Regions from separate parts of the Rhizobium sp. BK008 genome, predicted to be linked through region 2. Evidence: riboswitches for the same ligand, from Rfam matches in the RefSeq annotation. Region 2 holds a riboswitch; the other holds the start of a gene.
What was found. Region 2 has a riboswitch for glycine ahead of FHT69_RS31910 (D-amino acid dehydrogenase). Riboswitches for the same ligand answer to the same signal wherever they lie in the genome.

Region 1 (14,445 bases), on a different contig from region 2:
TGCCTGGCAACGCCGGAGCCGCCCTGCACAGCAAGACCGGGCGGCTTGTTGAGCACGATCACCTTGTCGTCCTCGTGCAGCACCATGCGCGACAGCAGTTCGAAATCGGTCGAATGCTTGAGATCCTTGCCGGCGATCGGTCCGGATTTCAGCTTCGCATCGACATCGAGCGGCGGCACGCGCACCGTCTGGCCGGGCTGCACGCGTGCATCCGATTTGACACGCCCGCCATCGACGCGCACCTGGCCGGAGCGCAGGAGCTTCTGCAGCGGGCCGAAGCCGAGCCCTGGAAAGTGCACCTTGAACCAGCGATCGAGCCGCATGCCGGCTTCGTCGGGTTCAACCTTGATATGTTCTATGCCAGCCATGAAAAATCTTTCGGAAATTGCTGCGCGGGCCGAGCCGGCGTTCTTGCCGCAGCCTTTAGAGCATTTTCACGCAAAACGGAAACCGGAAAAGAAATCAGGCCAAAGCGCGCATGACGGCAAGACCCGCGATGACGGCTGCCATCGAAAGCCCGACGCTCGCAACGATATAGATGCCGCCGGCCACGGCCTCGCCACGCTCGAACAATGAGATCGCATCCAGCGAGAAAGCGGAGAAGGTGGTGAAGCCGCCAAGGAAGCCGGTGATCAGCAACAGGCGCAGTTCCACCGAGGCGTTGAACTTCCGCGCGATCAGCTCGGCGAAGACGCCGATGACGAAGCAGCCGACGACATTGACGGCGAGCGTGCCCCAGGGAAAGCCTGGCCCCATGAGTCTCAGCGCCCACTGGCCGACATAATATCTGAGGAGGGAACCGATGGCGCCGCCGACGGCGACGAGAAGAGCCTGGATCATGAGCCGGATTTACCGCGTTGCGAAAGTGATTCTAACCGAACCCCTATGAATTCTTACCATTTTGTAAAATGCCAATGATTTTCTTATGATGGCGCCAAGATCATGCCGATACGGTGATGGCATGACCCAGTTGCTGTCGATATCGGCCAACACCGCCGCCGTTGCCTTCGAATCGCTGCGCATCCCGCAGCGTGTCGCGACGAGCACGGCGGCGCGCGATGCACGGCGCCTTGCCGACCGGCAGTTGAAGGCCGATAGCACCGACGAGGTCGACGAGCCTTCCAGCATCATCCAGTCGACGGAGGTGGCGCTCGACCTGATGGCCAAAGGCAATCGCCAACCGCAGGCAGGCCTGAAACAGGCGCTGCGATCCTACGAAGATTTCTGAGGCATCCGCCTTCCCCGAACGAAAAGCCCGCGGCTGCAATCGCAACCGCGGGCTTTTCTGTCTTCACAATCGTGGTCCTTACTTGCCCTGGGCCGACAATACCTGCAACACCAGATCGACCTTGCCGGCCTTTTCGAAGGTCAGCGTCACCGGCACCGTGTCGCCCTGCTTGAACGGCGTCTTCACCTTCTGGAACATCAGATGCAGGTTGCCGGGCTCGAGCTTGACCGTCTCGCCGGCAGCGATGGCGATGCCGTCCTTCAGCTGGCGCATCCGCATGACATTGTCCTTGGTCTCCATCTCGTGGATCTGAACCTCGCCTGATGCAGGCGAGCTCACCGACACCAGTCGATCATCCGTCTGGCCGTTGTTCTTCACCGTAAAGAAACCGCCGCCGACCGGCTGGCCGGGCAGCATCGCCTTGGCGAAGCCGCCGGAGATTTCGAGATCGCCGGCCTTGACCGTTTCGCCGGCGGGCGCCGCAGCACCCAAGCCCGCCATACCGGACATGTCCATGCTGGTTTTACCGGTCATGTCCATGCCGGCCATGTCGTCATGATCGTGGCCGTGACCTTCGCCGGCGACGACCTTCAGGAGCGGCGCCGGGCTTTTCAGCCCATGCGCGTCGTCGCCCTCCTTCGCCACCTGATCCCAGGCCGCGACGGTATCGCCACACATCTGCGTCACCGGAAAGGCGAGCGAGGTGCCGGCTTCGACGCCCGAAACCTTACCTTGGATCACGAAGGTGTCATAGAAATCGTCGGAGAGATTGCCGTTCTTCCAGCGGATCTCGATCGCGCCTGATTTCACCTTGTCGCCGTGATTGTCGTAGGTCTTCTGATAATCGCCCTTGATCACCTCGACCTCCCAGCCGGCCTTCGGCTGCGGCTTGGCGAAGACGAAACCTTCCGGCAGCTTGACCCGCACTTCCGTGGTCGCCTTGCCGTCGCAGCCGTGCGGCAGCTGCAATGTGGCGAGAATGGTGCTGTCCTGCTTTGCCTGCTTGTCGAGGAAGGTCACATGCGCCTCGGCGCCGGCAAAAGCGGTGGCGGAAAGAATGGCGGCAAGCCCGAATGTCTTGCCAATTTTTTTGAAAGTTTTCATCGGATATCTCCTCGCCGGCCGCGGACTTCTCTCAAGTGGGCCGGCATTACTGATCATGGTTACGATAACAGATCAGGCGAGGATGGGGGGCGCGCGGGAATTCGCCCGGCTGACGGCGCCTGCGCCGACAACGACAGAGATTTCGACCGGCGCGTTGATCAGCGAGCCGAGCTTGCGCTCGAGCCAGGAGCCCGCATCCGGCGTCGGCAGGATGACCGAGGCCGACAGCCGGCAAGCTTCACAATTCGGTTTGAAGGTAAGGGTCTTGCCGTCGGCGTCCTTTATGGTGACGCAGAGCGAAGCGAAGGTGCCGTCGGGCAGCACATAGGCCGCGGCATCGTAGCCCTCGGCGGCGGCAGCCTGCGGCGCCTGATGGGCAAGGCCGAGCAAAACCAAGCTCAATGCGCAAAGCATGCGCAGGAAGAGCGTCGCTTTCAGTCCGGTCTGCCGCATGAGATCCCCTTCAACAGCATGTCGCGATAGCCGGTTTCCCCGCCGAATGCAAAAGCAGATTTGCCGCAGATTAGGGCTTGGTTGGAATAAGACGACAAAAATTTGCCCGGTCACGACATTTGCCCCTTGCCAAGCGCTGCACCCGCCGGATAATTGCGCCAACCTTGTTGGGAGAATCCGGTGCTTTCGCCACCGGTGCCGAAGGAGCAACCGCCCCGGAAACTCTCAGGCAAAAGGACCAGCAAGGGGCAGACGGAACTCTGGAGAGAAGCGTTCTCGAAACGCTCGCCGAAGGGATAACAATCTCAGGCACTCAGGACAGAGGGGGCTCAGGAGAGAAGTGCGCAACCGCGCCTTCAGATTTGAGCCCGCGCCTTCCTGAGAAGGCGCAAACCCCGGAGGCGTCTTTTGGACGATACTGCTGCCCTGAAGAAAACCCCGCTGCATGCCCTGCATCTTTCGCTCGGCGCCCGCATGGTGCCGTTCGCTGGCTATGACATGCCGGTGCAATATCCTGCAGGTGTCATGAAGGAACATCTTCATACCCGCACCGAAGCCGGCCTCTTCGACGTCTCCCATATGGGCCAGGTGATCGTGAAGGCGAAATCGGGCAGCTACGAAGATGCCGCGCTGGCGCTCGAAAGCCTGGTACCGGTTGACATACTGGGCCTTGCCGAAGGCCGTCAGCGCTATGGCTTCTTCACCGACGACACCGGCTGCATTCTCGACGACCTGATGATCACCCATCTCGACGATCATCTTTTCGTCGTCGTCAACGCGTCGTGCAAGGAAGCCGACCTCGCCCATCTGCAGACCCATATCGGCGACCAATGCGATATCACCCTTCTCAATCGTGCTCTGATCGCGCTGCAGGGACCGCGTGCCGTCGAGGTTCTCGCCGAGCTCTGGGCCGACGTCGCGGCGATGAAATTCATGGATGTGCGCCACTGCCGCCTGCACGACGTTTCCTGTCTTGTCTCGCGCTCCGGCTATAGCGGCGAGGACGGCTTTGAAATCTCGATCCCATCAGACAAGGCCGAGGATGTCACCATGCGGTTGCTCGAACATCCCGACGTCCAGGCAATCGGGCTTGGTGCCCGCGATTCGCTGCGGCTGGAAGCCGGCCTCTGCCTCTACGGCAATGATATCGACACGACCACCTCACCGGTCGAGGCGGCGCTGGAATGGGCCATGCAGAAGGCAAGGCGCGGCGGTGGTGCACGCGCCGGCGGCTTCCCCGGCTCCGGCCGCATCCTTTCCGAACTCGAAAACGGCGCCGCGCGGCGCCGCGTCGGCCTGAAGCCGGAAGGCAAGGCCCCGGTGCGCGGCCATGCCAAGCTCTATGCCGATGCCGAGGGCAAGGTCGAAATCGGCGAAGTCACCTCGGGCGGCTTCGGCCCCAGCGTCGAGGGCCCCGTCGCCATGGGCTACGTGCCGATCTCTCATGCTGCGGCGGGCACACTCGTCTACGCCGAGGTGCGCGGCAAATATCTGCCGATCACCGTCAGCGCCCTGCCCTTCGTCACACCGACCTACAAACGCTAAACCTTTTCCAGAGAGGACGAACAATGCTGAAATTTACCGAAGAACACGAATGGCTGAAGATCGAAGGCGGCGTTGCGACGGTCGGCATCACCAACTATGCCGTCGATCAGCTCGGCGACCTGGTTTTCGTCGAACTGCCGGAAGTCGGCGCGACCTTCTCCAAGAACGGCAATGCCGCGACCGTTGAATCCGTCAAGGCTGCTTCCGACGTCTATTGTCCGCTTGATGGTGAGATCACCGAGGTCAATCCGGCCATCGTTGCCGATCCGTCGCTGGTCAATTCCGATCCTCAGGGAGCCGGCTGGTTCTTCAAGCTGAAGCTTGCAAATCCTGCGGACGCCGATGGCCTGCTCGATGAGGCGGCCTACAAGGAGCTCACTGCGTAATGACGACGCCGACGGAATTCCAGTTTACCGACTATCAGCCCTACGATTTCGCCAATCGCCGCCATATCGGCCCCTCGCCGGCTGAGATGACCGACATGCTGAAGGTGATCGGCTATAACAGCCTCGACGGCCTGATCGACGCGACACTGCCGCCCTCGATCCGCCAGAAGGCGCCGCTCGTCTGGGGCGCGCCGATGACCGAGCGTGAGGCGCTCGACAAGTTGCGCGAGACCGCCAACAAGAACAAGGTGCTGGTCTCGCTGATCGGCCAGGGTTACTACGGTACGATCACGCCGCCCGTCATCCAGCGCAACATCCTGGAAAACCCGGCCTGGTATACGGCCTATACGCCTTACCAGCCGGAGATCAGCCAGGGCCGCCTGGAAGCGCTGCTCAACTACCAGACGATGATCTGCGACTTGACCGGCCTCGACGTCGCCAACGCCTCGCTGCTCGACGAGGCGACCGCCGCCGCCGAAGGCATGGCGATCGCCGAGCGCGTCGCCAAGTCGAAGGCAAAAGCCTTCTTCGTCGATGCAGACTGCCATCCGCAGACCATCGCCCTCATCCGCACCCGCGCCGAGCCGCTCGGCTGGAGCGTCATCGTCGGCAATCCCTTCACCGATCTCGACCCCGTCGATGTCTTCGGGGCGATCTTCCAGTATCCCGGCACGCATGGTCACGTGCATGATTTTACCGGCCTGATCGCCCGCCTGCACCAGACCGGCGCCATCGCTATCGTCGCCGCCGATATCCTGGCGCTGACGCTGCTGAAGTCGCCCGGCGAAATGGGCGCCGATATCGCCATCGGTTCCTCGCAGCGCTTCGGCGTCCCGGTCGGCTACGGCGGCCCGCATGCAGCCTATATGTCGGTCAAGGATGCCATCAAGCGCTCCATGCCCGGCCGTCTCGTCGGCGTCTCCGTCGATGCCCGCGGCAATCGTGCCTATCGCCTGTCGCTGCAGACCCGCGAGCAGCATATCCGCCGCGAGAAGGCGACGTCGAATATCTGCACCGCCCAGGTGCTGCTCGCCGTCATGGCCTCGATGTATGCCGTCTTCCACGGCCCGAAGGGCATCAAGGCGATCGCCCAGCAGGTGCACCAGAAAGCCGTGCTGATGGCCAAGGGCCTGGAAAAGCTCGGCTATAAGGTGGAACCCGACACCTTCTTCGACACGATCACCGTCGACGTCGGCCATATGCAGGGCCTCATCCTGCGCGCCGCCGTTGCCGAAGGCGTCAATCTGCGCAAGGTCGGCGAAACCCGGATCGGCATGAGCCTCGACGAGCGCACCCGCCCTGCCACGCTCGAAGCCGTGTGGCGCGCCTTCGGCGGCAATTTCACTATCGCCGATTTCGAGCCTTCCTACCGCTTGCCGAAGGGCCTGCTTCGGACCAGCGACTACCTCACCCATCCGATCTTCCACATGAACCGCGCCGAAAGCGAGATGACGCGTTACATCCGCCGGCTCTCCGACCGGGATCTGGCGCTCGACCGCTCGATGATCCCGCTCGGCTCCTGCACGATGAAGCTCAATGCGACGGCGGAAATGCTGCCGATCACCTGGCCGGAATTTTCCGATATCCATCCTTTTGTGCCGGCCGACCAGGCGCTCGGTTACCGCGAGATGATCGACGACCTGATCGAAAAGCTCTGCGCCGTCACCGGCTACGACGCCTTCTCGATGCAGCCGAATTCCGGCGCGCAGGGCGAATATGCCGGCCTGCTGACGATCCGCAACTATCATATCGCCAATGGCGACGGCCATCGTGACGTCTGCCTGATCCCGACCTCGGCGCATGGCACCAACCCGGCCTCGGCCCAGATGGTCGGCATGAAGGTGGTCGTCGTCAAGGTGCGCGAGAATGGCGATATCGATCTCGACGATTTCCGCGCCAAGGCTGAGCAGCATGCGGCAAATCTCTCCTGCTGCATGATCACCTATCCCTCGACGCACGGCGTCTTCGAGGAAACCGTCAGGGAAATCTGCGATCTGGTGCATGAGCATGGCGGCCAGGTCTATCTCGACGGCGCCAACATGAACGCCATGGTCGGCCTGTCCCGCCCCGGTGACATCGGCTCCGACGTCAGCCACCTGAACCTGCACAAGACCTTCTGCATTCCGCATGGCGGCGGCGGACCCGGCATGGGCCCGATCGGAGTCAAGGCGCATCTGGCCCCCTACCTGCCCGGCCATCCCGAAACCGACGGCCGCTCGGGCGCGGTCTCGGCCGCCGCCTTCGGCTCCGCCTCGATCCTGCCGATCTCCTGGAGCTATTGCCTGATGATGGGCGGCGAAGGCCTGACCCAGGCGACCAAGGTGGCGATCCTCAACGCCAACTATATCGCCACCCGGCTGAAGGGCGCCTATGACGTGCTCTACAAGTCGAAGACCGGCCGGGTCGCGCATGAATGCATCATCGACACACGCCCGCTGGTCGATAGCTCAGGCGTCACCGTCGACGATGTCGCCAAGCGCCTGATCGACTGCGGCTTCCACGCGCCGACCATGAGCTGGCCGGTCGCCGGCACGCTGATGATCGAGCCGACGGAAAGCGAGACCAAGGCCGAGCTCGACCGTTTCTGCGAGGCGATGCTGGCGATCCGCGAGGAAGCCCGCGCCATCGAGGATGGCCGCATGGACAAGACCAACAACCCGCTGAAGAACGCCCCGCACACGGTCGAAGACCTCGTCGGCGAATGGGACCGTCCCTACAGCCGGGAACAGGCCTGCTTCCCGCCCGGCGCCTTCCGCGTCGACAAATATTGGTCCCCGGTCAACCGCGTCGACAACGTCTATGGCGACCGCAACCTGATCTGCACCTGCCCGCCGGTGGAAAGCTACGCAGAGGCAGCCGAATAACGGTCACACCTGACGCCGTAGCGAAAGCCGAGCAATCCAAGCCCCTTCCATCATGGGAGGGGCTTTCCTCATTCTGATAGAAATGTGCGAAGGAAGGTCATTCCATGCCCCAGGATCAAAGCGAAGCAAGAATGCAGGCGCCATGGTCGAAACCTGTGCTCGTCGCCCTCGAAGAGTCCGGCAAATACACGAGCATCGATACCACCCAGGCCGCCTCCTGGGCGATGATCGAGGATTGGCCGACCGAGGACGGTGCCGCACTCGACCAGGCGCTGCTGATCTGCGCCGACGTCATCAAGGGCAAGCGCACCGGCGAGGACGCACGCAAAGCATTCATCGCCGCCGCGGTCGAAGCTGGCCTCGATATCAAGACCTGAACGGCGGAGACACGACGCCCCGCGTAGGTTCAACGTAAGAGAAGCGGACCGGTTTGCAGCCGATCCAGCTTCAATACCTCGGCAGGGGCACCCGTTCCCGGTTCCCCTGCTCTCCGTCAGTACCAAAATGTGCGGTTTGCCGCTTAGAAGCGCTCGCCGACCATGTCCTCGCTCTTGGCCCACAATGCCTTGGCCGTCGCGGGATCGAGCGCGTAGCTGCGCACGCCTTCGGAAATCGGGCTGATTTCCGCATCCGTTACTTCGGAGACGTGGCAATTTTCGCAATATCTGCCGCCGACCGCGTCTGCCGGAGCGACGAAACCTGCCCAGACTGAGGTCGCGGCACCTTGCGGGATCGTCTTCCGCTGGAAGGGCGGTTTGCCCTCGGCGGCAAGTGCTGCGTTGATCTCAGCCATCATGCCTTCGATCGCGCCGGCGCCGACATGACGGTCGAGCTCGGTCTGAATGCCGCCGGGATGCAGTGCCGTCGCACGGATACCACGCTTCTCGAGGCGCCGGTCGAGCTCCACCGCGAACAGGATATTTGCGGTTTTCGACTGGGCATAGGCCGCCCAGGGCTCATAGGTCTTGCTCTCGAAATTGAGGTCGTCGAGGCTGAAAGGAGCCATGCGATGGGCCGAGGACGCGACGATCACCACACGGCCGCCCGATTTGACGAGCGATGCGATGCGATTGACCAGCACAAAATGACCGAGATGATTGGTGCCGAACTGCGTTTCGAAACCATCGGCGGTGCGGCCGAAGGGAGCAGCCATCACGCCGGCATTGGCAATGACGACGTCGAAGGGGCGGCCATCCGCGATGAGCGCATCGGCGCAGGCCCGCACGCTTGCCAGAGAAGCAAGATCGAGCTCGACGATGTCAAGACTGCCGCCATTGGCTGCACCGGCGCGCACGACTTCCGTTGCCGCCCTTGCCTTTGCAAGGTCACGGGCCGTACCCACCACCTGCGCTCCATGGGCTGCCAGGACACGTGCGGTTTCCACGCCGAGACCGGCCGAAACACCCGTCACCAGAACACGCTTGCCCTTGAGATCGACGCCGGCGAGCACCTCATCGGTGGTCGATGTCGCCCAAAAAGTCCACTCATGATTATCTCCTTGATCATGGCGCACCGCTCCGGGCTGGAGGACCATTGTCCGCCGGCCTCAAATGAAATAAAAGGAGGATGCCTCCAGATAAATATGGAGGGCGCCTCCGTTTATCAAGGGGACTTCTTGGAAATGGCTGAAAAAAGTGACGGACCCACCGTCCGAAAGCCGCGTGCGGATGCCGAACGCAACCGCCTTCTGCTGATGGAAACGGCAAAGACCGTCTTTGCCGACAAGGGTTCCAGCGCCAGCCTGGAAGAAATTGCCCGCATCGCCGGCGTCGGCATCGGCACACTTTATCGCCATTTCCCGACGCGCGATGCATTGGTTGCCGCCATCTACCGCAACGAGACGACGCAGCTTGCCGCTGCCGCCAAAAGCCTTGCCGAGACACATCCGCCTGTCGAAGCGCTTCGTCTGTGGCTGGTGCAGTTCGTCGATTATGTCGTAACGAAACACGGCATGTCGGAGGTGCTGGATTCTTTGGTCGGCGGCACCTCCGAGCTCTATGCCGATTCGGCCGACTTGATCATAGGCGCCGTCAATCTGCTGGTGGATCGCGCAGTCGCCACCGGCGAAATCCGCCTGGCGATGGACCCGCTCGATATCCTGCGCGCGCTGGCGGGCGGCGCAAGCATCAGCTGCGGCCCCGCCTGGCGGGAGGCGGCAAGACAACTCATCGATATTCTGATTGCGGGGATGAGAGCCAGTCGCTGAGAGGGAGCCAAGTCGCAGTGGTTAAAGGCCCCTCCCATAGGTTGGGAGCGGCTGGATGCTTCTGATGCACAAGGATCAAATTTAACCTTTCTTAGCAAGTCTCTGTTAGCAATTCATAAAGGCGGCTTCCATCAACATGGATCATCGTCGATCCCTTGTTTTGCGTGCAGGTTCTTATGCGTCCATCGGCTGTGCCAGCAATCCTCCTCGCCGCCCTGATTCTCTCGGGATGCTCCGCAAGTTCTGGCGCCGAAGATGTGCTCACCCCTGTACCGTCGCGCGAAACGACCAATGCCATTACCCAGCCGAGCGGCCCGATACCGGCTGCAGCCGTGGGCGATCCTGCTCCGCAGGCAAGCCCGCCGCAGGAGGCATTGAGCTGGACGGGGCAGGTTCCGGAGCCGCAGGCGCTCGTCCCCGCAGACAGGCCGGTCGGCATGCCGATGCCGACGGAAAAACCGGTCGCCATGCTGATGCCGAGCAATCCCGCGGGCAATGCGATTCCCGATCTCGGCGCGAGGCCGCCCTCACGCGGCCAAATTTACGGCCACCGGTTCCGCGATGCCAAGCCGATCAACTTCGGTTCCACCTCGCCGAGAAAGCTTGCCGTGCACGGCGTCGACGTGTCGCGCTGGCAGGGCGAGATCGATTGGGAGACGCTGCGCAGGCAAGGCGCGAACTTCGTCTACATCAAGGCGACAGACGGTGGCGATCACCTCGATCCGATGTTCAAGAAGAACTGGCGCCGGGCCAAGGAAGCCGGGCTGAAACACGGCGCCTATCACTTCTTCTATTGGTGCCGGACAGCCGGCGAGCAGGCCGACTGGTTCATCCGCAACGTACCGAAGGAAGCCAACGCTCTTCCGCCTGTGATCGACGTCGAATGGAACGGCGAATCGAGCTGCAAGAGGCGCATCTCGCCTGAACGTGTCCGGGAAAAGATGCAGGTCTTCATGGACAAGCTGGAGCGCCATTACGGCCAGCGTCCAATCATCTACACCGCGCCGGACTTCTACCGGGATAACCTGAAGGGCCAAATGCTCGACTATCCCTTCTGGCTGCGCTCGGTGGCCGCTCACCCCTCCAAGGTCTATCCGGGCCGCAAGTGGCTCTTCTGGCAGTATTCCGGCTCCGGCCTTTCCGATGGCGTCGACGGCAAGATCGACCTGAACGTCTTCAACGGCAATGAAAGCGACTGGCACGACTGGGTGGCGTCGCGATAGCCAAGCTGTCCATGATTTCCGCGCCTTTCCAACATCGTTCCGTGTCAATCCGGAACAGATGAATGGCAAGACGCACTCAGCTGTAGGTCTTTGCTAACGCAACGCCTTCAGCATTCTCTAAATCCTGGCGTGTACAAGAATTTCATCCAGTTCTGGGGAAACGGCTGATGAGCATATCGGGCATGACGAGCACTGCTCTTTCGGGAATGCGGGCGCAGACGACGCGGGTCGGCGCGATTGCCAACAACATCGCAAACAGCAGCACGCCGGACTATGCCAGGCTGAACACCAGCCTCACCTCCGTTGAAGCAGGCGGTGTCCAGGCCGTCGTCAGCCCGACGGCGTCGGATGTCGATCCCGCCACCGAATTGACCGGCCTTGTTGAAGCCGAGCAGAGCTACAAGGCAAACGCCGTGGTCTTCGAGACCGGCGCCGATATGTGGGAAATGCTGATGAGCATCAAGCGCGACTGAGCACGCCCGATTTCATGGAGTTGCTGGCGGAGAATTTTCCGTCGGCCTGAAGGCCATCAGGAATGCGCCGGCTCGGCCTGGCGCTGGGCGGCAAGGGCCGCGAGATCGGCAGGCTTCAGCTCGACGGATTCGCCGCAGCCGCAGGCCGACGTCTGGTTCGGATTTGTGAAGGTGAAGCCCGAGCGCAGCGTCGTCGTCTCGAAGCCCATTTCGGTGCCGAGCAAATAAAGAGCCGCCGACGGCTCGACCCAGACTTTTGCACCATCGCGCTCGATCAGGTCGTCCTTGGCATTGGGCTCGGTCACCAGGTCGATGGTATACTCCATCCCGGCGCAGCCGCCCTTCTTGATGCCGACGCGAATGCCTTTGGCGGCCGGTCCCGAGTTCTCGACGATCGACTTGACACGGGCCGCAGCCCCGTCCGTCATGCTCATGATTGCAAAGCCCATCGGCTTATTCTCCTTCCGCAACCGGGGTCAAGATCCGGCGCATCGTGACTCAAATGTAGTCGTCCGAGGTAAACGGATCAATACCACGGCACCGTATCAGTACCAGCCGACGGCGACCTGCGCCTCTTCGGACATGCGGTCCGGCGTCCACGGCGGATCGAAGGTCATTTCGACCTCGACGCCCGATACGCCCTCGACGGCGCCGACGGCGTTCTCGACCCAGCCTGGCATCTCGCCGGCCACCGGGCAGCCGGGCGCTGTCAGCGTCATCATGATCTTCACCATCCGGTCGTCTTCGATATCGATCTTGTAGATCAGACCGAGTTCGAAGATGTCGGCCGGAATTTCGGGATCGTAGACGGTCTTCAGGGCGCTGATGACGTCGTCACTCAGCCGCGCCAGTTCATCGGCCGGAATGCTGGAATGCACGATGCCTTCGCGCACGTCGATCTTCTGTTCGCTTTCGTCCAGGCTCATCACGGACACTCCTCAAGCAAAGAACTTGCGCGCATATTCCAGCGCATCGGCCAGGGTATCGACCTCGGCGCGGGTATTATACATGCCGAAGGATGCACGGCATGTGGATGTGACGCCGAAGCGTTTCAAGAGCGGCATGGCGCAATGCGTGCCGGCCCTGACCGCAACACCCTGCCGGTCGATCACCATCGAGACGTCATGGGCATGGATTCCGGCAAGCTCGAAAGAAAAGATACTCCCCTTATCCGGCGCCGTCCCGAAGACCCGCAGCGAATTGACCGATTTCAGCCGCTCGACAGCATAGGCCGCAAGATCGGCCTCATGCCGGGCGATCGCCTCGCGGCCGACCTTCTCCATATAGTCGAGCGCGTAACCGAGCCCGATCGCCTGCACGATCGGCGGTGTGCCGGCCTCGAAGCGATGCGGCGGATCGTTATAGGTAACGACGTCCTCGGCGACTTCGAAGATCATCTCGCCGCCACCCTGGAACGGACGCATCTCCTGCAGCCGTTCCTTCTTGCCGTAAAGCACGCCGATGCCGGATGGGCCGTAGAGCTTGTGGCCGGTCATGACGTACCAGTCGCAATCGATATCCTGCACGTCGACCGGCAGATGCACGGCGCCCTGGCTGCCATCGATCAGCACCGGGATGCCGCGCTCATGCGCGATCCGGCAGACTTCCTTGACGGGAACGATCGTGCCGAGCGCATTCGACATGTGGGTGATGGCGACGAGCTTGGTGCGCTCCGTCAGGCTCTTTTCGAAATCCTCGATATGGAAGGCGCCCTCGTCGTCGACGGGCACCCAGACGAGTTTGGCGCCCTGCCGCTCGCGAATGAAGTGCCAGGGCACGATGTTGGAATGGTGCTCCATGATCGTGAGGACGATCTCGTCGCCTTCGCCAATCTTGGGCATGCCCCAGCCATAGGCGACGGTGTTGATCGCTTCCGTCGAATTCTTGGTGAAGACGATGTCATCAACCGAAGGCGCATTGAGGAAGCGGCGGACTTTTTCGCGCGCGGCCTCATAGGCGTCCGTCGCGGCATTCGAGAGATAGTGTAGGCCGCGATGCACATTGGCATATTCATGCGAATAGGCATGCGAGATGGCGTCGATCACCACCTGCGGCTTCTGTGCCGACGCGCCGTTATCGAGATAGACCAGCGGCTTGCCGTGCACCTTCTCCGCCAGGATCGGAAAATCCCGGCGGATGGCTTCGACGTCGTACTCAGTGGCCGGCACTATCTTGTCCATCGATATATCCGATCAGGCGTGCTTTTCGAGCCAGGTCGAAATCACGCTTTCCAGCGCCTCGACCAGGGCCTCGTCTTCCAGTTCCTCGACGATTTCGGCGACGAAGGCGTTGACCAGCATCGCCCGCGCCATCTTCTCCGGAATACCACGCGCCATCAGGTAATAGAGATGATTGGCGTCGATATCGGTCACCGTCGCGCCATGGCCGCACTGCACGTCGTCGGCAAAGATCTCAAGCTCGGGCTTGACCGAGAATTCGGCATCGTCGGACATCAGCAGCGTGTTGCAGGCCATCTTGGCATCGGTCTTCTGCGCATCGGGCGCCACCCGGATCATGCCCTGGAACACGCCCTTGGCGCGGTCGAAGACGACGTTGCGGATCACCTCGGTCGAACCGGTGTTCGGCACGTCGTGGCCGAGCACCATCGTCACGTCTGTATGGCTGTCAGCGCCCAGCAGGTTGATGCCGCGCAGCGTCAGATCGGCGCCCTCGCCCGTCACCTTGATATGCAGCTCCTGGCGCACCAGCTTGCCGCCGGCATTGATGACGAACAGCCGAAGCTTGGCGTCAGCGCCGAGATCGATGCGGATCTGCCCAAGATGCGTATCGTCGGCTCCCTGCTGCTGCAGGACGATCCAGGTCAGCTCCGTTCCCTCGCCGACCGTAATGTCGCTGACATGGGAGACCAGCGCCGCATCATTTGTCGCCGCAAGGTGACGCTCGATGACGGTCGCCTTGACGCCGGCGCCGAAGGCCACGGGAAGGCGCGTATGCGCTTGCCC
Region 2 (14,445 bases):
ACTGCAGCCTACGATGAACATGAGGATCACGGTCGTCGCGCCGATGAACAGCGAATAACCCAGTCCGACGAGACAGCGCATGAGGACGTCCCGGCCGAGCTGATCGGTACCGAGCACGTACGGCCATTGCCAGCCTTCGGAAGGGAAGGGTGGGACGAACTTGTGGCTGTACGCCATCTTGAGCGGATCAACCGAACTGATAAATGGCAAGAGAATCGCAAGTCCAAGCAGCAATCCGAAGCCAATGAGGCCAATGCGAAAGTCGAGGCGCGCCACGGCAATCTGCAACATGCGCCGGGTCGGTGTGGTGCCCCGCTTGACGATGGTGCGCTCGCCGGCGCTCTGTTCTACGATATCGGTCATCTTAATATTCCAGTCTCGGATCGATAGTCATCGCGATAAGATCGACCAGGATGTTGATCACCACGAACATCACGGAAATGAAAATCGCGACGCCCTGTATGAGCGGAAAGTCGCGCTGTTGAACGGCATTGATCGTCAAGAGCCCCAAGCCGGGATAGTCAAAGATGAACTCGACCACCAGAACGCCGCCCAGAAGCATGCCGAGTTGTACGCCGAGCAGGTTGATCAGCGGGACCGCCGAGTTGCCAAGCACATGCGAGAAGATGGTGCGTCCACGGCTGAGCCCTCTCACCGGGGCAAGCTGAATGAAGTCCTCGCGCAACACCTGCGCAACAGAAACGGTCAGCGTACGCAGGATGAAAGGCGCAATCTCCACCGCCAGCACGATTGCCGGGAGAATGGTGTACTCGAAGCCGTTATACCCGATCGCAGGCAGTATCCTGAGTTTCACCGAGAGAAAAAGCGTCAGAACAATTCCAAGCCAGAAATTCGGCGTCGAGACGAAGATCGACCCCAATGCGAGGGCGAGTTTGTCAGGCCAGCGGCCCTGATAGAGCCCGCCGGCGAGGCCCAGTGGAACAGCAACGAGCAAGGCGATGACCAATGCGACGGCAGCGAGTTGCAGGGTCATTGGCAATGTGCCGAGAATAAGGTCGAGAACTCTCGCCCGCTCTTCCCGTGTCGGGTCGTTGTAGGCCGAACCGGCCAGGCTTGCACCGCTCTTCGGCCTGACGAACGACGTGCCGAGATCACCGGTCGCCAAATGGCCAAGATAGGATACAAATTGCAGCGGTATGGCCCGATCAAGACCAAGTTCCTTTGCCTTCATCGCCACCACCGCATCGGGGGCCATGCCGCCCACGATAAGGCGCGCGGGGTCACCCGGCACCACACGCAACAACGTGAAGATGATGAATATGACGAGAAGGATGATCAGGCTTCCCTGCAGAAGCCGTCTCAACAGGAATGATAGAAGAAACATGAACTTACCCTAGTCTGTCGGGGAAGGCGGCCGCAGCGAGGCAGCGGCCGCAGCGGTGGATCAGGCCAATGTCGCCTTATTGGCGTCCATCATACCATTCGGATAGATGTACAGACCACTTAAGCCATCACGCATGCCGTGTATGAAAACCGACGTGAAGAGAGAGAACGAAGGCGTTTTGGTCGCCAGCAACGGCATCAGCTCGGTCTGAATGACCTTCTTGCGCTCCTCGGGCTTCGAGGCGTTGCGCTCCTTATCGAGGGCAGCATCGATTTCCGGATCCTGGATGCCGCAGATGCGGTGCGTCGTCGAGTGGAAATGCGTGCGCAGCACGAGGTCCGGCTCCGGCGAACCGGTCGACCAGCCGCAGTCGATCATATGGCCAGGCCCGCCGCCGGGACGATCGTAGAGCGCGTCGCCCCAGGCCGCGACTTCCATGACGTTGAGCTTTACCGGGAAGCCCTGTTCCTGAAGCATGGCCGTGATGGCCTCGGCATATTCCTTCGTCTTCGGGTAGAAGCCCACCGATGTGATATATTCGAGTTCGGGCAGTCCTTCGCCCTTCGGGAAACCGGCTTCCGCCAAAAGCTTTTGGCACTGGTCCGGGTCGTACTTCGGATAGTTCGGGATATCGACATAGCCGAACTTGACCGGGGACACATAGCAGTTCGAGGCATGACCAGAAACGCCGAGAATATCGTCGATCACCGATCGGTCGATCGCGTGGCAGACGGCGCGACGCAGTCTCCAGTCGTTGAAGGGCGGCTTCGAGCAACGGAACCAGAGATACTTATTTTCGACCGAGATCGCCTTGTGAAGCTGGAAGCCTCCGGTCTTTTCGATCGTTTCGACCTGTTCCGCTTCAAGGCGTTCGATAAGGTCGGCTTCGCCGTTCAACAGTGCCAGTGTCCGGGTCGTCGCATCGCCGACAAAGCTGAAATTGATGCCGGGAATCGTCGGCTTGCCGAGGTAGAAATTATCGAAGGCCTCGAGGACGGTCGTGTTGCCGTCCTGTTTGACGAACTTGAATCCACCGGTGCCGTTCGGCCGGGCAGAGAGCGTCTTGGGGTCGGCAACGTCCTTTGCCGACATGATCGGCAGAAACGAGGAAAGGAACCAGAAAAGGCTTGCGGGGTAGCCGGCCTTGTCGGTTTTGACGCGCGCGACGTAATCGCTGACGACTTCGACTTCACATGGACCGGGATACCAGGCAGCCGGCCGGTCCGGGCGACTGGCATATTCGAACGTCGCCTTGACGTCTTCGGCGCTGAACGGCTTGCCGTCGTGAAACGTGACGCCTTCGCGCAGCTTGAATTCGAGCGTGTGCTCGTCGATCAGCTTCATCTCGGTCGCCAGTTCCATGACGAACTCGTCAGGTTTTTCCGGCGTCATCGGTGCGCGGGTCAGATAGCCGAACACAAAGCTTTCAAGGTTGATCTGCGCCAGCGTCGTATGAGACGAGGGGTCCCAATTGCCGGTCAGAGTTTCGGCCGAGAGAAATTTAAGAACCTTGTTTTCCGCGGCATTGGCCGGGTTGACCAGGAACTTGGTATTGAGAACAGGCATGCCGAGCGCGATGCCCGCAAGCGCCGAACTCTTTAAGAGTGATCTTCTATTGAACTCCATGACGACATCTCCACAGTTGATTTGCTGGGCGTTCCCCACCCCATCTTGTCGCCAGCAACGACAAGCGGAGGATTGTTGTTTTTGAAAAGATGGTCTTCGGCTTGCTGGCAGAACGCCATGACAAGTGCATCGGCGTGACGGCGGCCGACGACCTGCAGGCCAACGGGCAGCCCGTTGGCAGTCAGGCCGCAAGGCATCGATGCCGCCGGATTGCCGGAAAGATTGAACGGATATGTGAAGGGCGTCCAGCCCGTCCACGCGAGGACCTCCGAGGGCGACTGGAACCCTTCGGGCGCCTCCCGATCCGCCGAAAACGGCTCGACCGGGATAGTTGGCAAGAGGAGCAGGTCGATGTCTTCGAAGAGTGCGTGTACGCGACCAGCAAATTCCGCGCGCGCTTTCGCGGCCGAAAGATAATCATTGAGATTGTAGCCCGCCGAAGCTTCGACAAGGGCGCGGAAACCGCTGCCGAAATCGGACAGGTCGGACTGGGAGCCATAGGCGACGCCCCGGCCGGCAACCCAAAGGGTCTCGAAGATCCGGATCGGATCTTCCCAGTCCGGGGAAACCGAACGAACATCGATTGTGAGTGCCTGCGTGAGGGTATCGACTGCTTCGCGCACGACCCGATCGATTTCCGGCGCGACTTTGAACCCAAAGAGGCTTGGAGCAAAACCAATCCGCAGCGACTTTGTCGATCGCGTTTCGGTGTAATCGGCTTCGTCGTCCGGCAGCGCCTGATGGTCTCGCGGATCGGGCCCCTTGGCGATGTTGAACAAGAAAGCGCTATCCTTTGCCGAGACGCTCATCGGGCCAGCGTGGGACAACATCTCCGTCGCGCTCCAGGGCCATGCCGGAACGCGCCCCAGCGAGCCTTTCATGGCGAACACACCGCAGAATGCCGCCGGGATGCGCACGGAACCACCACCGTCGGACCCCAATGTGAAGGGAACCATCCGAGCCGCGAGCGCAGCACCCGAACCGGAGCTCGAACCACCACTGGTGAGCTTAGGGTCCCAGGGATTGCGTGTCGGACCATAGAATTCGGAAAAGCCGGAACCGGACCACCCCATTTCGGTGGTCGTCGTCTTGCCGATGATAATAGATCCGGCGTCAATCATCCGCTGGACGATCGGCGCCGTCGCCTTGGGAGCGAAATCCTTATAGGCATGAGATCCGCGCTGGCAGAGCTGCCCTTCGACAAAGAAGAGATCCTTGACGCCCATCGGGATACCGTGGAGAGGGCCGCGGAACCGACCTTCGGCTGCTTCGCGATCGCAGGCTCGCGCCTCGTCAAGAGCCTGTTCTTCAAACACCTGACTGAAGGCATTTACGATGGGGTTCAGCCGCGCGATGCGCGCCAGGCATTCCTTAACGAGCGCTTCGGACGTGAGCTTGCCGGAAGCGATTGCTGAGCTGAGCGAAAGAACTGAAAAATCCACGATTGTGATCTCCTTAGAATGTGGATTTATGTTGATTTATTGCGTTTGTCAACACGTCAGCGAGGGTATTTTGTGTTTCACGAGATGAAGATCGATAGCCCACCCCGAGAAGTCGGGAAGGGCAAGCACCGGTACACGCGACGGATAAATACATCTAGGAAGAGATAATACCGCGCAAAAAGGCATTACATGCAGGCATTTTCCTAGCAATTAGCAATTCCGCCAAACTCCACAGTACGAACTTTTGACCGCGCCTAGCTTCAGGCGTCACTTAGAAATTAGACAACGTTGGTTATGTTGACTTTGTGTTGCGTTTATTGTTTTTGTTGATATGATGTGGAAATCAACGGAGGGATTCATGCAGGAATATCAACTTCTGAGCCCGGCGGAGTCACCAGTTGCGATCGAAAACGCCGCTGGGTCGGGGGATATCGTTATTATCTGCGAGCATGCATCGAGAGCCATCCCTGCCAAGCTCGGCGATCTCGGTCTGGATGCAGCGGCGCTCGAAAGTCATATCGCTTGGGACCCTGGCGCGTTGGAGCTTTCGCGGTGCCTATCCGCTTCGCTCGATGCTTGCCTCTATGTCCAGCGATTTTCGCGCCTTGTGTATGACTGCAATCGCCCGCCGGAAGCCCCCTCCGCAATGATAGAGAAGAGCGAAATCTACGACGTCCCTGGCAACAAGAACATCGCGCCAACTGAGCGCCAAGCGCGTGTGGACGAAATCTACTTGCCCTTCCGAGACGGCCTTTCCTCGCTACTTTCCTCACGGGCGGCTGCAGGGCGACATTCGGTTCTGGTCACCGTCCACAGCTATACGCCGGTCTATTTCGGCAAGAAGCGCGATGTCGAAATCGGTATCTTGCACGACAGCGACAGCCGTCTGGCAGACGCAATGCTGTCAGAGGCGCAGTCTCGTCATCAAGAATTCCTGATCCTGCGGAACCAACCATACAGCCCTGTGGATGGCGTCACTCACACGCTTGTGGAGCATGCGATCGCGCGAGGCTTACCGAACGTTATGATCGAGGTCCGCAACGATCTTCTCACAGATAGCCAACGCCTGCCACAAGTCGCGGCATACCTCTCGTCACTGATCGAAGCTGCCGTTAACGCTGTTCGTCCAGAGCGCGAGAACGAAGCCATTCTGGCTTCTGCCTTGATTGCCGCCGAGGCGGCGATCAAGGCCTGACTCGAAAACCGTCCAAATCGCGGCAGGCAACTCCGCTTTCCATTCTGAGGCATCTTCATGAGCTCAACATATACATTTGACGATCTAAAACAGGATGTGGCCGAAGGCCGTATCGATACCGTTCTCACCTGTCTCGTCGACATGCAGGGACGCCTCATGGGCAAGCGCTTTCACGCCCAATTCTTCCTGGACGGTGCCTACGAAGAAACGCACAGCTGCAATTACCTGCTCGCGACGGACCTCGAAATGGAAACCGTGCCCGGCTTTAAATCCACGAGTTGGGCATCCGGTTATGGCGACTATACGATGAAGCCTGACCTTTCGACTTTGCGCAAGGTGCCCTGGCTCGAGGGCACCGCTCTGGTGCTCTGCGACGTCCTCGACCACAATACCCACGAAGAGGTGCCGCACTCGCCGCGCGCCGTCCTTAAGAAGCAGGTCAAGCGTCTTGAGGCTATGGGCCTCAAACCTTTTATGGCGACCGAACTGGAGTTCTATCTTTTCGACCAGACATTCGAAAGCGCGCAGGCGGCCGGCTACCGCGATCTTCGTCCAGCCGGAAGCTATAATGAGGACTATCACATCTTCCAGACGACCAAGGAAGAGGAGGTGATGAGGGCATTGCGGAACGGCCTACAGGGCGCCGGAATCCCGGTGGAGAATTCCAAGGGCGAGGCGTCGCCCGGCCAGGAAGAGATCAATGTCCGCTATGCCGATGCGCTTGTGATGGCCGACCGGCATGTGATTATCAAGAACGCATGCAAGGAAATCGCCTGGCAGCGCGGCAAGTCTGTCACCTTCCTTGCGAAATGGAACGGTAATTCCGCTGGCTCCTCATCGCACATCCACCAGTCGCTCTGGAGCCTGGACGGCAAAGAGCCGAAGTTCTTCGAAAAATCGGCCAAGTTTGGCATGTCTGAGCTGATGCGCAATTATGTGGCCGGGCTCCTCGCACACGCCAGTGAAACTACCTATTTCCTGGCACCTTACATCAATTCCTACAAACGCTTCGTCGCCGGTACGTTCGCCCCAACCAAGGCGATTTGGTCTAAGGATAACCGGACGGCTGGCTACAGACTGTGCGGCGAGGGCAGCAAAGGCATTCGTATCGAGTGCCGCGTCGGCGGATCTGACATTAACCCGTATCTTGGCATGGCAGCACTGATTGCAGCCGGTATCGATGGGATCGAGAACAACCTAGAGCTCGAAGCCCCCTTCGTCGGCGATGCCTATAGCGGCAAGGACATTCGTGAAATTCCGAAGACCCTGCGCGACGCTGCCAAGTCCATGTCAAACTCGAAGATGCTGCGCAGCGCGTTCGGAGACGACGTTATTGACCACTACACGCGTGCGGCGGAATGGGAGCAGGAAGAATACGATCGGCGCATCACCGACTGGGAGGTGGCTCGCGGTTTCGAGAGGGCTTAGCCCAACAGCGACCGTCGCTCCTGACGAGAGTCATTCAAATCCGAATCAAAATTCACAACTGGGAACCTGATCATGCCAATGATCCAATGCATATCGCCGGTCGACGGATCGGTTTACGCGGAGCGTCCGCCGCTGCCGCTCCAGGCTGCGAAGGAAGCCGTGGCGCGGGCGCGCAAGGCACAGAAGGCCTGGGCGAAGCGTTCGCTCGAAGACCGCATTCAGATGGTGCTGAAGGGTGTCGCGCGTCTCAACGAGATGTCCGACGTCGTCGTGCCCGAGATCGCCTGGCAGATGGGCCGTCCGATCCGCTATGGCGGCGAGTATAAGGGCTTCAACGAGCGCTCCAACTATGTCGCCTCGATCGCGGCCGATGCGCTGGGGCCTCTTGTCGTAGAGGAGAGCGAGCGGTTCGAACGTCGCATCGAGCGCGAACCACATGGCGTCGTCTTCGTCGTCGCGCCCTGGAACTATCCCTATATGACGGCGATAAACACGATCGCGCCGGCGCTGATGGCCGGCAATACGGTGGTGCTGAAACACGCCTCGCAGACGCTGCTGGTCGGCGAGCGGCTGGTACAGGCCTTCGTCGAGGCCGGCGTGCCGGAGGATGTATTCCAGAACGTGTTCCTCGATCACGAAACGACCTCGGCGCTGATTGCCGCCGGCAGCTTCAATTTCGTCAACTTCACCGGATCGGTCGAAGGCGGGCGTTCGATGGAGCGTGCCGCCGCCGGCACCTTCACCGGCCTCGGTCTTGAACTCGGCGGCAAGGATCCGGGTTACGTAATGGAGGACGCCGATCTCGAGGCGGCCGTCGATACGCTGATGGACGGCGCGACCTATAATTCCGGCCAGTGCTGCTGCGGCATCGAGCGCGTCTATGTGCACGAATCCCTCTATGACGCCTTTGTCGAGAAGTCGGTCGCCTGGGTGTCGAACTACAAGCTCGGCAATCCGCTCGATCCCGAGACTTCGCTCGGCCCAATGGCCAACAAGCGTTTCGCCAAGGTGGTGCGCGAGCAGATCGCCGATGCGGTCTCCAAGGGCGCCAAGGCGCTTGTCGACCCGAAGCTCTTTCCGCAGGATGACGGCGGCGCCTATCTCGCGCCGCAGATCCTCGTTGATGTCGACCATTCCTTGGCCTTCATGCGTGAAGAGACGTTCGGTCCGGCGGTCGGCATCATGAAGGTGAAGAACGACGAGGAAGCGCTTGCCCTGATGAACGACAGCCGCTACGGGCTGACCGCCTCGCTCTGGACGAGGGATGCCGAACGGGCAGCGCGGCTCGGCCGCGAGATCGAAACCGGCACCGTCTTCATGAACCGCGCGGACTATCTCGATCCGGCGCTCTGCTGGACCGGCGTCAAGGAGACCGGCCGCGGCGGCTCGCTGTCGATCATCGGCTTCCAGAATCTGACGCGTCCGAAATCCTACCACCTGAAGAAAGTCACAGCATGAGCAGCAGCAACATCACCGCAAACTGGAGCTATCCGACATCGGTCAAGCTCGGCCGGGGCCGCATCAAGGAGTTGCCCGACGCCTGCAAGAGCCTCGGCATGAAAAAGCCGCTGCTCGTCACCGATCGCGGCCTCGCATCGATGGCGATCACCAAGAATGCGCTCGACATTCTGGAGGACGCCGGTCTTGGCCGGGCGATCTTCGCCGAGGTCGATCCGAACCCGAACGAGAAGAACCTCGATGCCGGTGTCAGGGCGTTCCGAGACGGCGGTCATGACGGCGTCGTCGCCTTCGGCGGCGGCTCGGGCCTCGATCTCGGCAAGTGCGTCGCCTTCATGGTCGGCCAGACGCGGCCGGTGTGGGATTTCGAGGATATCGGCGACTGGTGGACGCGGGCGAGCCTCGAAGGCATCGCGCCGATCGTCGCCGTGCCGACGACGGCCGGCACCGGCTCGGAAGTCGGCCGCGCCAGCGTCATCACCAATTCCGAAACGCATGTGAAGAAGATCATCTTCCATCCGAAGTTCTTGCCCGGCGTTGTGATTTCCGATCCGGAGCTGACGGTCGGCATGCCGAAGATCATCACGGCCGGCACCGGCATGGATGCCTTCGCCCATTGCCTGGAGGCCTATTCCTCGCCCTTCTATCATCCGATGTCGGCCGGCATCGCGCTGGAAGGCATGCGGCTTGTCAAGGAGTTCCTGCCGCGCGCCTATAAGGAAGGCACCGATCTCGAAGCCCGCGCCAACATGATGGCAGCCGCCGCCATGGGCGCGGTCGCTTTCCAGAAAGGGCTCGGCGCCATTCATGCGCTGTCGCATCCGATCGGCGCGGTCTACAACACCCATCACGGCATGACCAATGCGGTTGTCATGCCGGCGGTGCTGCGCTTCAACCGCGCCGCGATCGAGGAGAAGATCGGCCGGGCTGCCGCCTATCTCGGCATTTCCGGCGGTTTCGACGGCTTCTACGACTATGTGCTGAAGCTTCGCTCCGACCTCGGCGTACCGGAAACTCTGACAGCAATGGGAATCGCCGCAGACCGCATCGACGAATTGTCGGCCATGGCAATCGAAGATCCGAGCGCCGGCGGCAACCCTGTTGTGATGACCCTCGAAAATACCAAGGCGCTGTTCAAGGACTGCTTCTGAACCAGATACGGCTTCCCCAACTGGCCCGGAAAAAACAGGTCTTTTCCGGGCCCTTTTTTAAGTTCGAACAATGACTTTCCTGACAGTCCTACCAGGGCAGGGCGATACGGCGCTCCTGGACCAGGCGGACGGAAAAACTGAGGATTTCCAAGGCATGTTGACAATTAAGCGGCTGGCGCTTGCGGATGCCAAACTGCTCATCGAAGGCGCCGCTATCAGAGCAAAGGATATCGGCGTCCCGATGTGCATTGCGGTCACTGATGAGTCCGGGCAACTGATCGCTTTCGAACGCATGGATGGTGGCAAGATAACAAGTGCGATCATCGCTCAAGACAAAGCCTACACGGCTGCTGGCGCCAAGCGCACGACTGAAAGCTACGGAACTGCCAGCCAGCCAGGTTCACCGGCCTATGGGATCAACTCGGCAATCGGTGGTCGATTGATGGTAGTTGCAGGCGGTCTGCCAGTCATTGTGGACGGCGAGGTTGTCGGTGCCATCGGACTTAGCTCAGGAACCCCGGCCCAGGATACTGAGTGTGCGCAAGCCGGCATCGAACACCTCCTAAAATGCCACAAGTGACTCACATTCCACCGATGCTGCGGTGAATAACCGACAGACGCAAACCGGTACCATCACCTGATTTCGCGGGACGAATGGCGAGGGTTGGCGACGTTGGTTTCCGCAAGACGAGATCTTTGCGGCAGGCAAGCTTCCTCGCAAGCTTCGGTGGCAAGATACTACGGTCGTGCAGGAGAGATGGCGCGTTGCGCCACGCCGAAGGAGCAACCCCCCAGGAAACTCTCAGGTAAAGAAGACTGCAGGCTCGATTACAATCTGGAGAGAGGCACGGCGTGTGTCCACCGAAGGGGACCCTCAGGAGAGGGAGAAGCTCTCAGGTAAAAAGACAGATGGGGGCTATGGGACTGGCAAACGTTCCCGAACCAATGTTGGAGAGAATACGTGCCCCACATCGTCGTTTTGGGCGCTGGAATTACCGGCGTCACCACCGCTTATGCCCTGTCCCGCCGCGGATTTGATGTCACTGTCATCGATCGGCATCGCTACCCCGCGATGGAAACCTCCTTCGCGAACGGGGGGCAACTGTCCGCGAGCAACGCTGAAGTCTGGAATCACTGGTCTACGGTTGCCAAAGGCATCAAGTGGATGCTGAAGAGCGATGCTCCTTTGCTCCTCAACCCGACGCCCAGTTGGCACAAATATTCATGGATGGGGGAGTTTCTTGGCAACATTGGCAACTACCGATCAAATACGATAGAGACAACCCGATTGGCGATTGCGGCTCGCAAACATATGTTCGAGATCGCCGACGAAGAAGAGATTGAGTTCGACCTCGAGAAGCGCGGAATTCTGCACGTCTACTACGACAAAGCCAGCTTCGATCACGCCTCACAGGTAAATGCGATGTTGGTCCAAGCCGGGCTCGATCGCAAACCGGTGACGGCCAGTGAGATCCGGACGATTGAACCTGCGTTGGTGGGGGATTTTTTCGGGGGGTTCTTTACGCCCTCGGACTCGACAGGCGACATTCACAAATTCACCCGAGGCCTTGCGGCAGCCTGCGTCAAACGCGGTGTGAAATTCGTGTTTGATGCAAATGTCGATCGGCTCGTTTCGCAAGGCGGCGTGAAGGTCATCTGGAAACCGACGGGTTCGGAGGACGGGAAGCAAAGCATCATTGACGCAGATTCACTGGTGATATGTGCTGGTGTCGCTAGCCGGCGTTTTGCCGATATGCTCGGTGACCGCATCAACGTCTACCCGGTAAAGGGATATTCGATCACCGTCCATCTCGATGATCGCGAGAGCCAGAGCGGCGCGCCCTGGACGAGCCTGCTCGACGATCGCGCAAAGATCGTCACGAGCCGTCTCGGGGTCGATCGGTTCCGCGTGGCAGGAACAGCAGAATTCAATGGCGTGAACCGTGATATCCGGCAGGACCGCATCAATCCATTGACCGAATGGGTGAGAACGCTGTTTCCCAAAGTTGCGACGTCACGCGTCGTTCCGTGGGCGGGTCTGCGTCCAATGATGCCGAACATGATGCCGAGGGTCAGGTCAGGAAGCAGGCCGGGGGTGTTTTATAATACCGGTCATGGCCACCTTGGTTGGACGCTTTCAGCGGCCACCGCGGAGTTGGTAGCCGAAATGATCCTGAAACATAAGACAAAAGTCGCATGACATCGAATAGGAGAGGTGGGTGGCGACCTTTCCGAGCGTCCGCAAGATGCATGGGCCAAGGGTGATTGTCTTTCACCTCGAGATCCTCGGCCCTATCGTAGAGGCTGCTCGGCATGTTCTGGATGCAGATGGGCATCAGAACCGGTTTGGTGGCTGCGGAAGTCATGGGAGGCGGCTCCTCGGATTTAGGGCGAGCGGGGACACAGCAGCCCAACGTGGAATGATGGCATCGCGGACAGACGATCCGGGGCAGCGCTGCGACGGAACGATTGTCCACAAACAGGCGAAGCCGTCATGGCTTGCCGCAAAGGGTCTTGCGCTCGGATTCCGTCAGGCTGCTGGGCATCCAGAATTTCTCGTTGAGATCATCGCGAAAGTTCGCTTTCGCCTTCGCGATGTCCCAGCCGTCAGGTTCATAGACGTAGCGCTTATGGAGTGCCTTGCCCTCAAGGAGGGCAACAGCGGCGCGTACAGCGGCGGCTCCTTGCTCGGGACCGTACTCGGTCGCGACAGCATCGACCCCGCTATCGATCCATTGCTTGAGAAAGCCGTTATTCGCTTCACCAGTGATCGGCGAATTTTGGCGCCGTACTTTTGGAACACATCGATGCATGCCCGGCTCATGTCGGCTCCAGATGACCAGATGCCGTCAACCGCCGGATTTTCGAGATAGAATGTCTCACAAACCTTGTGGCCGTAGTCGTAACTCCAAAGACCGGCGTCTTCGGCGACGATCTTGATATCGTTCCCTTTATCGCCTCGAGCAAACCCTTATACCGATTGATGTCTTCCGGGCGGGTCGGAAGACCACGCAAGACCCAGATATTGCCTTTTCCACCCAGTTCTTTCGCCAGGAAGTCGCCCGAGACCTTCCCGAAATTCTCCCCGCCACCCTGGATGTCGACCGTGAACTTGTCGGTCTCGGTTAGGCCGGTGTGCACGATCACCGGAATTCCGGCGGCGACGGCCTTTTCAATACCGGCATCGGCGGAAGTGGGCGACACCGGGGTCACGATGATGGCATCGACCTTCTGTGCGATCAGTTCCTCGATATCGGAGATCTGTTTGGCCTGGCTAAGATTGGCGTCAAGAAGCACGAATTGCGAGATACGTGGGTCGGCTTTCACGACCGCCTGCGCTTCCGCCGCCATCTGCGTTGCCCAGGTATTGGCATTCACGCCAAAATGGCTCATGCCGATTTTCCAGGGGCTCGCCTTCTTGAATTGATCGGCCGGAACAGTTTGCTCGTCGCCAGGGCGGGCAACGACACCGGACATCAAGTCGACGTCTTCGGCGTACGCGACATGACCGAGAAATAATACCGTCGAGCAGAACAAACACCGCAATATGTGGCTTCGGATGGTGAATATGCGCTTTCTGTGTCCCGTGATTAGGTAATGGTCAGACGGCGGGCGCCGCATAAGGTGATTCAGGATTGCCGAAATTGCTGAGAAGGCTTCTTGCGATGCCCTGTCGAGGGATTTTGGCTATTCAGTTTTCTTCGTTGCGGTCTCTGTCTGATAGGCCAGAATTGCCGCTTGGGTCCGTTCGGCCTGCTGCAAGAGATTGACCAAGATCTCGCCGGCGCGGAGATACCGGTCAGCTTCTGACTCCGGGCTTCCATCGGATGGGCTGACATGCGCACCAACCCTCCGCTCCCTGGGGAAATGAACGATTTCGGCCATGACTGAGCTTTCCTTCTTCCGCCGACCAAAACGCAGCCGGGCAAAAATGTGCCCTCAAAACGTCTTATTGAAATAGTTATTCATAGAGAATGAATATTAGATTAACCCTGTTTTGAGCTCTGTCAGCGCCGCGTCTCGACGTTGGCGGGTTGCAAGCTCCGAACTTTGGGGAGGACTAAAACAGGGATGGGTCCGCAGTCGGCGCTAGCGACGGGCCAAATGAAGTCGGGTGCTGGCATCCGCGTGAGTGGTGAATCTTGCGCCGGCAATTCGAACGAGCGAGATCTTTCGCCGCCTTGGAGTAATCTTAAATTCGCCAGCGCAAGGGCGCTGCGGTCATCTCAGCAAAAATGCGGCAAATCGGAAAGGTTGCCCCGGGTCGCTGCGCACATCCCACGATAAAGGTTGCAGCGCTTCACTGGCGTACCTTTGCCAGCGCCTCCGTTGCCGCTTTTGCCTCCAATGTGAGAAGTGCGGTCTCCAGGCTCTTCTCGATCTTATTTGCGGTGGTTCCTTCAAGCAAAGCGATTTCGGCGATGGTCCTGCATTGAGAAACCCATCGCAGGCACATCATTCCGAGTGGCGAAAGCATCCGCGTTTCCATGACAAAATCTCCAATTGCGTGTTATGTTATATCCGCAGCAACCATTAAGCTTCATTATGGAACTCATATCCGCAAGCTCAGCAAAAGATGGCCAATAAAGGATCTTGCAAACGATAGCGGCACCACGCGCAAATAGCCGGCTGTCCTGCCTCCGCCCAATAACGGGAAAGTTCCTTTGTCGTCGCGCCACATCGAACGAGTGTGGCGATGGTCGAGGCCAATTTTGACTACGCAACCGCACAGCTCAATCGCTCAGTAATCGTGGGACTTTCCTCGTCACGCAGACGGAATTGGTAAAGAAGCTTGCGAAG

Region 1: it holds a riboswitch for glycine, as region 2 does, so the genes downstream of both, gcvT (glycine cleavage system aminomethyltransferase GcvT) here and FHT69_RS31910 (D-amino acid dehydrogenase) in region 2, are expected to answer to the same signal.

Annotation. Positions count from the first base shown of each region.
Region 1 is NZ_JACIFK010000001.1:1,332,341-1,346,785, reverse strand. It holds gene FHT69_RS06495 (RluA family pseudouridine synthase) at 1-368, opposite strand, end outside; gene crcB (fluoride efflux transporter CrcB) at 463-840, opposite strand; gene FHT69_RS06485 (hypothetical protein) at 962-1,228, shown strand; gene FHT69_RS06480 (copper chaperone PCu(A)C) at 1,307-2,332, opposite strand; gene FHT69_RS06475 (hypothetical protein) at 2,405-2,785, opposite strand; glycine riboswitch at 2,944-3,032, shown strand; glycine riboswitch at 3,036-3,117, shown strand; gene gcvT (glycine cleavage system aminomethyltransferase GcvT) at 3,194-4,330, shown strand; gene gcvH (glycine cleavage system protein GcvH) at 4,354-4,716, shown strand; gene gcvP (aminomethyl-transferring glycine dehydrogenase) at 4,716-7,580, shown strand; gene FHT69_RS06455 (DUF982 domain-containing protein) at 7,712-7,957, shown strand; gene FHT69_RS06450 (SDR family NAD(P)-dependent oxidoreductase) at 8,101-9,114, opposite strand; gene FHT69_RS06445 (TetR/AcrR family transcriptional regulator) at 9,163-9,786, shown strand; gene FHT69_RS06440 (GH25 family lysozyme) at 9,963-11,009, shown strand; gene FHT69_RS06435 (flagellar basal body protein) at 11,177-11,482, shown strand; gene sufA (Fe-S cluster assembly scaffold SufA) at 11,539-11,931, opposite strand; gene FHT69_RS06425 (SUF system Fe-S cluster assembly protein) at 12,028-12,408, opposite strand; gene FHT69_RS06420 (cysteine desulfurase) at 12,421-13,662, opposite strand; gene sufD (Fe-S cluster assembly protein SufD) at 13,675-14,445, opposite strand, start outside.
Region 2 is NZ_JACIFK010000012.1:104,326-118,770, forward strand. It holds gene FHT69_RS31865 (ABC transporter permease) at 1-363, opposite strand, end outside; gene FHT69_RS31870 (ABC transporter permease) at 365-1,345, opposite strand; gene FHT69_RS31875 (ABC transporter substrate-binding protein) at 1,406-2,971, opposite strand; gene FHT69_RS31880 (amidase) at 2,944-4,413, opposite strand; gene FHT69_RS31885 (N-formylglutamate amidohydrolase) at 4,772-5,608, shown strand; gene FHT69_RS31890 (glutamine synthetase family protein) at 5,666-7,036, shown strand; gene FHT69_RS31895 (aldehyde dehydrogenase family protein) at 7,109-8,494, shown strand; gene FHT69_RS31900 (iron-containing alcohol dehydrogenase) at 8,491-9,645, shown strand; gene FHT69_RS31905 (heme-binding protein) at 9,716-10,225, shown strand; glycine riboswitch at 10,385-10,474, shown strand; gene FHT69_RS31910 (D-amino acid dehydrogenase) at 10,607-11,845, shown strand; gene FHT69_RS34415 (hypothetical protein) at 12,138-12,458, opposite strand; gene FHT69_RS34420 (substrate-binding domain-containing protein) at 12,466-13,122, opposite strand; gene FHT69_RS31920 (hypothetical protein) at 13,333-13,530, opposite strand; gene FHT69_RS31925 (LuxR family transcriptional regulator) at 13,946-14,134, opposite strand; gene FHT69_RS31930 (methyl-accepting chemotaxis protein) at 14,362-14,445, opposite strand, start outside.